Regions from separate parts of the Streptomyces sp. NPDC031379 genome, predicted to be linked through region 1. Evidence: riboswitches for the same ligand, from Rfam matches in the RefSeq annotation. Region 1 holds a riboswitch; the other holds the start of a gene.

Region 1 (3,783 bases):
ACTGCTGAAGCTGCTCGTGAGCAGGGGGGAATGTGCGCAGGGTCACGTCGTCGGGACGTACCGCGCCCAGTGTCTACTTCTGGCGCTTGTAGAACGGCAGTGCCACGACCTCGTACGGCTCGTGGCTGCCCCGGATGTCCACGCCGACGCCCTCGGTGCCGGGCGCCGCGTGCGCCGCGTCGACGTAGGCGATGGCGATCGGCTTGCCCAGGGTGGGGGAGGGGGCGCCGGAGGTGACCTCGCCGATCACCGCGCCGCCCGCGACGACGGCGTACCCGGCGCGCGGGACGCGACGGCCCTCGGCGACCAGGCCCACGAGCACCCGCGGCGGGTTCTGCTCGGCCCGCGAGGCGGCCTCGGTGAGCGCCTCGCGCCCCACGAAGTCGCCCTCCTTCTCGAACTTGACCACCCGGCCGAGCCCGGCGTCGAAGGGGGTGAGCGAGGTGGTCAGCTCGTGCCCGTACAGCGGCATGCCCGCCTCCAGGCGCAGCGTGTCCCGGCAGGACAGGCCGCACGGGACCAGGCCGACGCCCTCGCCCGCCTCGGTCAGCGCCTGCCACAGCTGCACGGCGTGCTCCGGCTTGACGAACAGCTCGAAGCCGTCCTCGCCGGTGTAGCCGGTACGGGCGATCAGCGCGGGCACACCGGCGACGGTGCCGGGCAGGCCGGCGTAGTACTTCAGGCCGTCCAGGTCGGCGTCGGTGAGGGACTTCAGGATGCCGGGGGACTCCGGGCCCTGCACGGCGATCAGCGCGTAGGCGTCGCGGTCGTCGCGGACCTCGGCGTCGAAGCCCTCCGCCCGCTCGGTCAGCGCGTCCAGCACCACCTGGGCGTTGGAGGCGTTGGCCACGACCATGTACTCGGTCTCGGCCAGGCGGTAGACGATCAGGTCGTCCAGGATGCCGCCGTCGGCCTGGCAGATCATGGTGTAGCGGGCGCGGCCGACGCCGACGGAGGCGATGTTGCCGACCAGCGCGAAGTTCAGGAGGGCGGCCGCCCCGGCGCCGGTGACGGTGATCTCGCCCATGTGCGAGAGGTCGAAGAGACCGGCCCTGGTCCGCACCGCGAGGTGCTCGTCGCGCTCGGAGCCGTAGCGCAGGGGCATGTCCCAGCCGGCGAAGTCGGTCATCGTCGCACCGAGCGAGCGATGCAGCGCGTCCAGCGCGGTGTGGCGCAGCTCAGTGGGTTCGGTACTGCTCATCGGTCGGTCGTCTCCCAAGGCACACGGACGGGGCGAGGAACGTTCCTCCCCATCTGTCATCGGAACCTGAGAGGTTCGCCACGACCGCCACAGGGACGATCACGGCTTGCACCTTGGGTGGAGCCACTGTCACAGCGACCCGCTTTTCAGATGTGCCTCGCCCGCGCGGTAACGGGGCCTGAGAGATTCAAGGGAGGGACTTGCTCCTTCGGCGCCCCAGTGACCTGGGGACTCTCCCGCGCGGATTCAAGCGGCCGGTATGCAGTTGGCGGGCACATCATTGCACGCCGGGCCCCCGCCCGTCAGGGTCCGCTTCTGTAACCGACCTGTGGCAGTACGCGCACCGAACCGCCGACCCTCCGCCATTACCTTCTCTTTACACACAGCGGGCATGGGTATGACCGAGCCCACAGGGGAGGACGATCACGGTGAAGAGGACCACGGCGTACGCCGCCGCACCCGCCACCACGACCGGCGTCGCGGTGCCGAAGCAGCCCTCCGCCTCCGCCCGCGAGCGCTGCGCGGAGCGCCCCGCCCCGGTCGTCCGCGATCTGCGCGACCGGGCCGGCCGCAGCCCCCGCGCCCTGGTCTTCGACCCCCGTGACGTCGTCGTGGTCACCGGCCTGCCGGGCAGCGGCAAGTCCACGCTGATGCACCGCGCGGTCTCCGGCCGGCGCATCGACTCCCAGGACGCCCGCGACCGCTTCGCGGCACGTGTGCCCCGCGGCCTGCCGTACGCCCTCTACCGCCCCCTGGTCCGCCTCGCCCACTACACCGGACTGCGCCGCGCGCTGCGCACCGAGGAGGGCGTCGTCGTGCACGACTGCGGCACCCAGACCTGGGTGCGCGCCTGGCTCGCCCGCGAGGCCCGCCGCCGCGGCGGCACCCTGCATCTGCTGCTGCTCGACGTCACACCCGAGACCGCCCGCGCGGGGCAGCGCGAGCGCGGCCGGGGCGTCTCCCGCTACGCCTTCCGCCGCCACCGCCGTACGACCGCCCGGCTGCTCGGCGCGGTCGAGCGGGGCGAACTGCCCGCGGGCTGCGGCTCGGCGGTCCTGCTGGACCGGGCCGCGGCGGACACCCTGCGCCGCATGGCCTTCTCCAGCTGATCCCCGTGGGCACTGTCGCAGCCACCCGCTAGCCTTTTGAGCCACAGCATGGTTCCCAGCAGGCGGTAGGCAGATGGACTTCCCGGCGGACATTCCCGCGGACTTCCCGGCACAGACGCACCCCCACCCGCACGGCGGTTGGCCCGGCAACGAACTGGAGGAGGTGCTCTCGGCCTCCCTCGGCGTTCCCGCCGCGGGCGGCCGGATCGTCGAGGTCCTCGGCCGGAGCTTCCTGTGGATCCCCCTTCCCAACGGCGGGGGCCCGCACAGCGGCCCGCTGGACCTGCCCACGGTCGACATCGACGGCCAGGCGTACGTCCCGGTCTTCACCTCCGAGGAGCAGCTGCGCCAGGTGGCCGGCTCCCACATGTCCTACACCGTCGCCCCCGCCGTGGAGTTCGCCCAGGGCCTGCCCCCGCAGGTGGGCCTGGCCGTCAACGCCGGCGGCGTGGTCGGCATCCCGCTGCCGCCCGAGGCGGTCGCCGAGCTGTGCCGCGTGGGCCGCACCCCGCTCGACGGCCCCGGCACCGGCGGCCGGGTCCGCCTCTTCGAGCCCGACTGGCAGGAAGACCCGGTCGACTTCCTCTCGGCCGCCTCCGCCGAGTTCGCCGGCATCGGCGTGGTCCTCAGCGCCCGCCGCTGCCTCGCCGCCGTCGAGACGGCGGACCCGGTGATGTACGTGGGCGTGGAGCTGTCCCAGTGGGAGGGCGACCTGCGGGCCCTGCCCCTGGAGGCCCTGGGCAGGGCTCTGGGCAAAGTTCCGGTCAAGTGGCCGGTCAACCTCGTCCTCCTCGACGTGGCCGACGACCCGGTGACCGAGTGGCTGAAGACGAACGTCCGCCCGTTCTACCAGTACGGCCACTGAAAGCCGGCGCCGGCGCAGCCGACTCGAGGGGCGCGGGGAACCGCGTGACCAACCACGACGCACCCGCACCCCAGCACGAAGCCGAGGACCCGAGTTGCCAGGCGCTTAAGCTGTCTCCGAACGCGGGGCACTGAAAAGAAGGGCCGGTACGACAGGTGAGCGCGAGCCACAGCGGCAGCGTCGAGCACATGCTGCGCCAGGTCACGCCCGGGCGCTACGACGCCTACGAGGCTCTGCTGCGCGCCCTCGCCACCCCCTCCTCCGGCCAGATCTGGATGCTCCTGTGGCACGGCCAGGCCGGTTCCCCGGACGCCCAGTACGGGAACATGGAGGTCGACGGCTTCCACTACGCCCCCTGTGTGACCTCCGCCCAGGAGCTGTCGGCCAGCGGCTGGAACCGTTCGTACGAGGTCGTCGACGGGCTGGACGTGGCGCGCACCCTCTATCCGGACCACTACGGCCTCTGGCTCAACCCGCACGCCCCGGGCGGCGGCGTCGGCATCCCATGGCTGGATCTGCGCCGTATCGCCACCGGCCTGGACCGCCAGCCCGCCGGCCCGCTCCGGCTCACGGAGCCCGGCATCGAGGTCCCGCAGTTCTACGCCCTG
Region 2 (3,783 bases), on a different contig from region 1:
GGTGCGGACCCTGCCGGGGGTCGGGCCGGCCACGGGGGACCATCTGCGGCGGGCCGGGATCACCACGGTGGAGGAGTTGGCCGAGGCGGGCGAGGACGAACTCGTGCGGCTGCTCGGCAAGGCGCACGGGCACGCGTTGTACGCCATGGCACTGGCCCACGACGAGCGGCCGGTGGTGGCCGAGCGGGAGACGAAGTCGGTGTCGGTCGAGGACACCTACGACGTGGACATCCACGACCGGCTGCGGGTCGGTCTCGAGGTGCGGCGGCTCGCCGACCGGTGCGTGCGGCGGCTGCGCGGCGCCGGGCTGTCGGGGCGGACCATCGTGCTGAAGGTGCGGCGGTACGACTTCTCGACCCTCACCCGCTCCGAGACGCTCCGGGGGCCCACGGACGATCCGGCGGTCGTCCAGGAGGCGGCCGCGCGGCTGCTGGACTCCGTGGACACCACGGGCGGGGTGCGGCTGCTCGGTGTGGGGGTCACCGGACTCGCCGACTACACCCAGGAGGACCTGTTCGCGCAGGCGGCGGGTGAGCGGGCCGCCGCCGGGGAGGCGCCGCCGGAGGAGGGCGCGCCGCCCGAGGCCGTGGAGCGGGACCCGGAGCCCGCCGAGCGGCAGTGGCGGGCCGGGCAGGACGTGCGGCACGCTGAGTGGGGACCCGGGTGGGTGCAGGGGAGCGGGGTGGGGCGGGTCACCGTGCGGTTCGAGACGCCGCAGTCCTTGCCGGGGCGGGTGCGGACGTTTCTCGTCGACGATCCTGCGCTGGAGCCGGCGGAGCCGTTGCCCTTGGTGGCGGATCTCGCCCGCCCACCCGTCCGACTCGGTCCGCCGAGTGCCGACTGACGCGCGGCTCCGCCCCGGACCTCGAGTCGGATTCGGTGGAGGCGGGGCGGTGCAGGGGTTTGTCAGGGGCTCGGTCGGTCGAGCGGTGGCTGACACGCGGCTCCGCCCCGGACCCGAGGTGGTTCGGTGGGTGCGGGGCGGTCCGGCGGGGGTGGGTCAGGATTCCTCCGTGCCTGCCAGTCTGCCGAAGTCGTGGTCGGGGAACGGGGGAGGCGGGGCGAGGTCGAGGCCGTAGTGGTGATAGAGCTGGAGTTCCTGCTCGGGGGAGAGGTGGCGGCCCACGCCGAAGTCGGGGGCGTCCTTGATGAGGGCACGGTCGAAGGGGACCCGGAGGGCGCCGTCGATCAGTTCGCTCGGCTCCAGCGGGACGAAGGCGTCCCGGGAGAACAGGCCGGTACGTATGGCCGCCCACTCGGGCACGCCGGTCGCGTCGTCGAGATACACCTCGTCGATGGTGCCGATCTTGGTGCCAGTGCGGTCGAACGCCTTGCGGCCGATCAGGTTGCGCGGATCGATGTCGGTCTGCACGGTCCCTCTCCCTCCACGTGGTCGCAACTCATCCGTAAGCACTACAAAAGAGCACAATCAGGGAGGCGGCCACTCGAAGGCTCAGGCGTTGACCTCGCTGGTAGGCTGACAGCGGCTGCTGACCCCATGCGGGAGAGTCCTCCGATCATCTCGGAGGCGCCGAAGGAGCAAATCCTCCCCGGAATCTCTCAGGCACACGTACCGCACGGACGAGGTCACTCTGGAAAGCAGAGCGGGTGTCGACGGCGTCCGCTCTCACCGACGGTGAAAGCCGGGTCCCTCGGGCGCCCGGTGAAGCTCTCAGGTTGAGATGACAGAGGGGGAGGCCGTCGGGGTATCCGTACCGGGGTGCCCCTCGAAGGTCGCGTCAGACCAGGAGGCCTCCGCAATGACCGCCCATCGCACTCCGCTCTCCGAACTCGAGCAGGGCATCCCCTTCGAGCAGCGCCACATCGGACCCGACCAGGAAGCGCGGGCCAAGATGCTCGCGCACATCGGCTACGGCTCCCTCGACGAGCTGACCGCCGCCGCCGTCCCGGACGTGATCAAGAACGCCGACGCCCTGGACCTGCCGGGCGCCCGCACCGAGGCAGAGGTGCTCGCCGAGCTGCGCTCGCTCGCCGATCGCAACCAGGTTCTCGGTTCCATGATCGGGCTGGGGTACTACGGGACGTTCACCCCGCCGGTCATCCTGCGCAACGTCATGGAGAACCCGGCCTGGTACACGGCCTACACGCCGTACCAGCCGGAGATCTCCCAGGGCCGCCTGGAGGCCCTGCTGAACTTCCAGACCGTGGTCGCCGAGCTGACCGGACTGCCCACCTCCGGTGCCTCCCTGCTGGACGAGGGCACGGCCGCCGCCGAGGCGATGGCGCTGTCCCGGCGCATGGGCAAGAACAAGAAGGGCCTGTTCCTGGTCGACGCGGACGCGCTGCCGCAGACCATCGCCGTCATCGAGACCCGCGCCGAACCGACCGGCGTGGAGGTCGTCGTCGCCGACCTCAGCGACGGCATCCCGGCCGAGATCGCCGCACGCGAGATCAACGGCGTGCTGATCCAGTACCCGGGCGCCTCCGGTGCCGTACGGGACATCAAGCCGGTCATCGACCAGGCGCACGAGCTGGGCGCCCTCGTCACCGTCGCCGCCGACCTGCTCGCACTGACCCTGCTGACCTCGCCGGGCGAGCTGGGCGCGGACATCGCCGTCGGCACCACCCAGCGCTTCGGCGTGCCGATGGGCTTCGGCGGGCCGCACGCCGGCTACATGGCGGTGCAGGAGAAGTTCGCGCGCAGCCTGCCCGGCCGGCTCGTGGGTGTCTCCGTCGACGCCGACGGCCACAAGGCCTACCGGCTCGCGCTGCAGACGCGTGAGCAGCACATCCGCCGTGAGAAGGCCACCAGCAACATCTGTACCGCGCAGGTGCTGCTCGCCGTGATGGCCGGCATGTACGCGGTCTACCACGGTCCGGAGGGCCTGCGGACCATCGCCCGCCGCACCCACCGCTACGCCACGATCCTCGCCGAGGGCCTGCGGGCCGGCGGTGTCGAGATCGTCCACGGCACCTACTTCGACACCGTCACCGCGCGCGTGCCCGGCAAGGCCGCCGAGGTCGTCGCCGCCGCCCGCGCGGGCGGCGTCAACCTGCGTCCGGTCGACGCCGACCACGTCTCCATGGCTTGCGACGAGACCACCGGCCGGGCCCAGCTGGAGGCCGTCTTCACCGCCTTCGGCGTCGAGGGCGACATCGAGGCGCTGGACGCGGCCGCCGCGGAGGCCCTGCCCGAGGCCCTGCTGCGCACCGACGACTACCTGACCCACCCGGTCTTCCACGAGCACCGCTCCGAGACCGCGATGCTGCGCTACCTGCGCAAGCTCGCCGACCGCGACTACGCGCTCGACCGCGGCATGATCCCGCTGGGCTCCTGCACCATGAAGCTCAACGCGACCACCGAGATGGAGCCGGTCACCTGGCCCGAGTTCGGCCAGCTGCACCCCTTCGCGCCCGCCGAGCAGGCCGAGGGCTACCTCACGCTCATCCGCGAGCTGGAGGAACGTCTCGCCGAGGTCACCGGCTACGACAAGGTCTCGCTCCAGCCGAACGCCGGTTCGCAGGGCGAGCTGGCCGGCCTGCTGGCCGTACGCGGCTACCACCGCGCCAACGGTGACGAGCAGCGCACGGTCTGCCTGATCCCGTCCTCCGCGCACGGCACCAACGCGGCCAGCGCCGTGATGGCCGGTATGAAGGTCGTCGTCGTCAAGACCGCCGAGGACGGCGAGATCGACGTCGAGGACCTGCGGGCCAAGATCGAGAAGCACCGGGACGAGCTGTCCGTGCTCATGATCACCTACCCGTCGACGCACGGCGTGTTCGAGGAGCACGTCGCCGACATCTGCGCCCAGGTCCACGAGG

Evidence for each region. Region 1 has a riboswitch for glycine ahead of gcvT (glycine cleavage system aminomethyltransferase GcvT). Riboswitches for the same ligand answer to the same signal wherever they lie in the genome.
Region 2: another riboswitch for glycine. It lies ahead of gcvP (aminomethyl-transferring glycine dehydrogenase); the one in region 1 lies ahead of gcvT (glycine cleavage system aminomethyltransferase GcvT).

The regions. Positions count from the first base shown of each region.
Region 1 is NZ_JBVIIT010000028.1:51,062-54,844, forward strand. It holds gene gcvT (glycine cleavage system aminomethyltransferase GcvT) at 74-1,201, opposite strand; glycine riboswitch at 1,245-1,357, opposite strand; glycine riboswitch at 1,358-1,450, opposite strand; gene ACZ5CW_RS33705 (AAA family ATPase) at 1,630-2,310, shown strand; gene ACZ5CW_RS33710 (enhanced serine sensitivity protein SseB) at 2,384-3,175, shown strand; gene ACZ5CW_RS33715 (enhanced serine sensitivity protein SseB C-terminal domain-containing protein) at 3,364-3,783, shown strand, end outside.
Region 2 is NZ_JBVIIT010000006.1:9,684-13,466, forward strand. It holds gene ACZ5CW_RS10280 (DNA polymerase IV) at 1-844, shown strand, start outside; gene ACZ5CW_RS10285 (PRC-barrel domain-containing protein) at 1,001-1,372, opposite strand; glycine riboswitch at 1,492-1,586, shown strand; gene gcvP (aminomethyl-transferring glycine dehydrogenase) at 1,761-3,783, shown strand, end outside.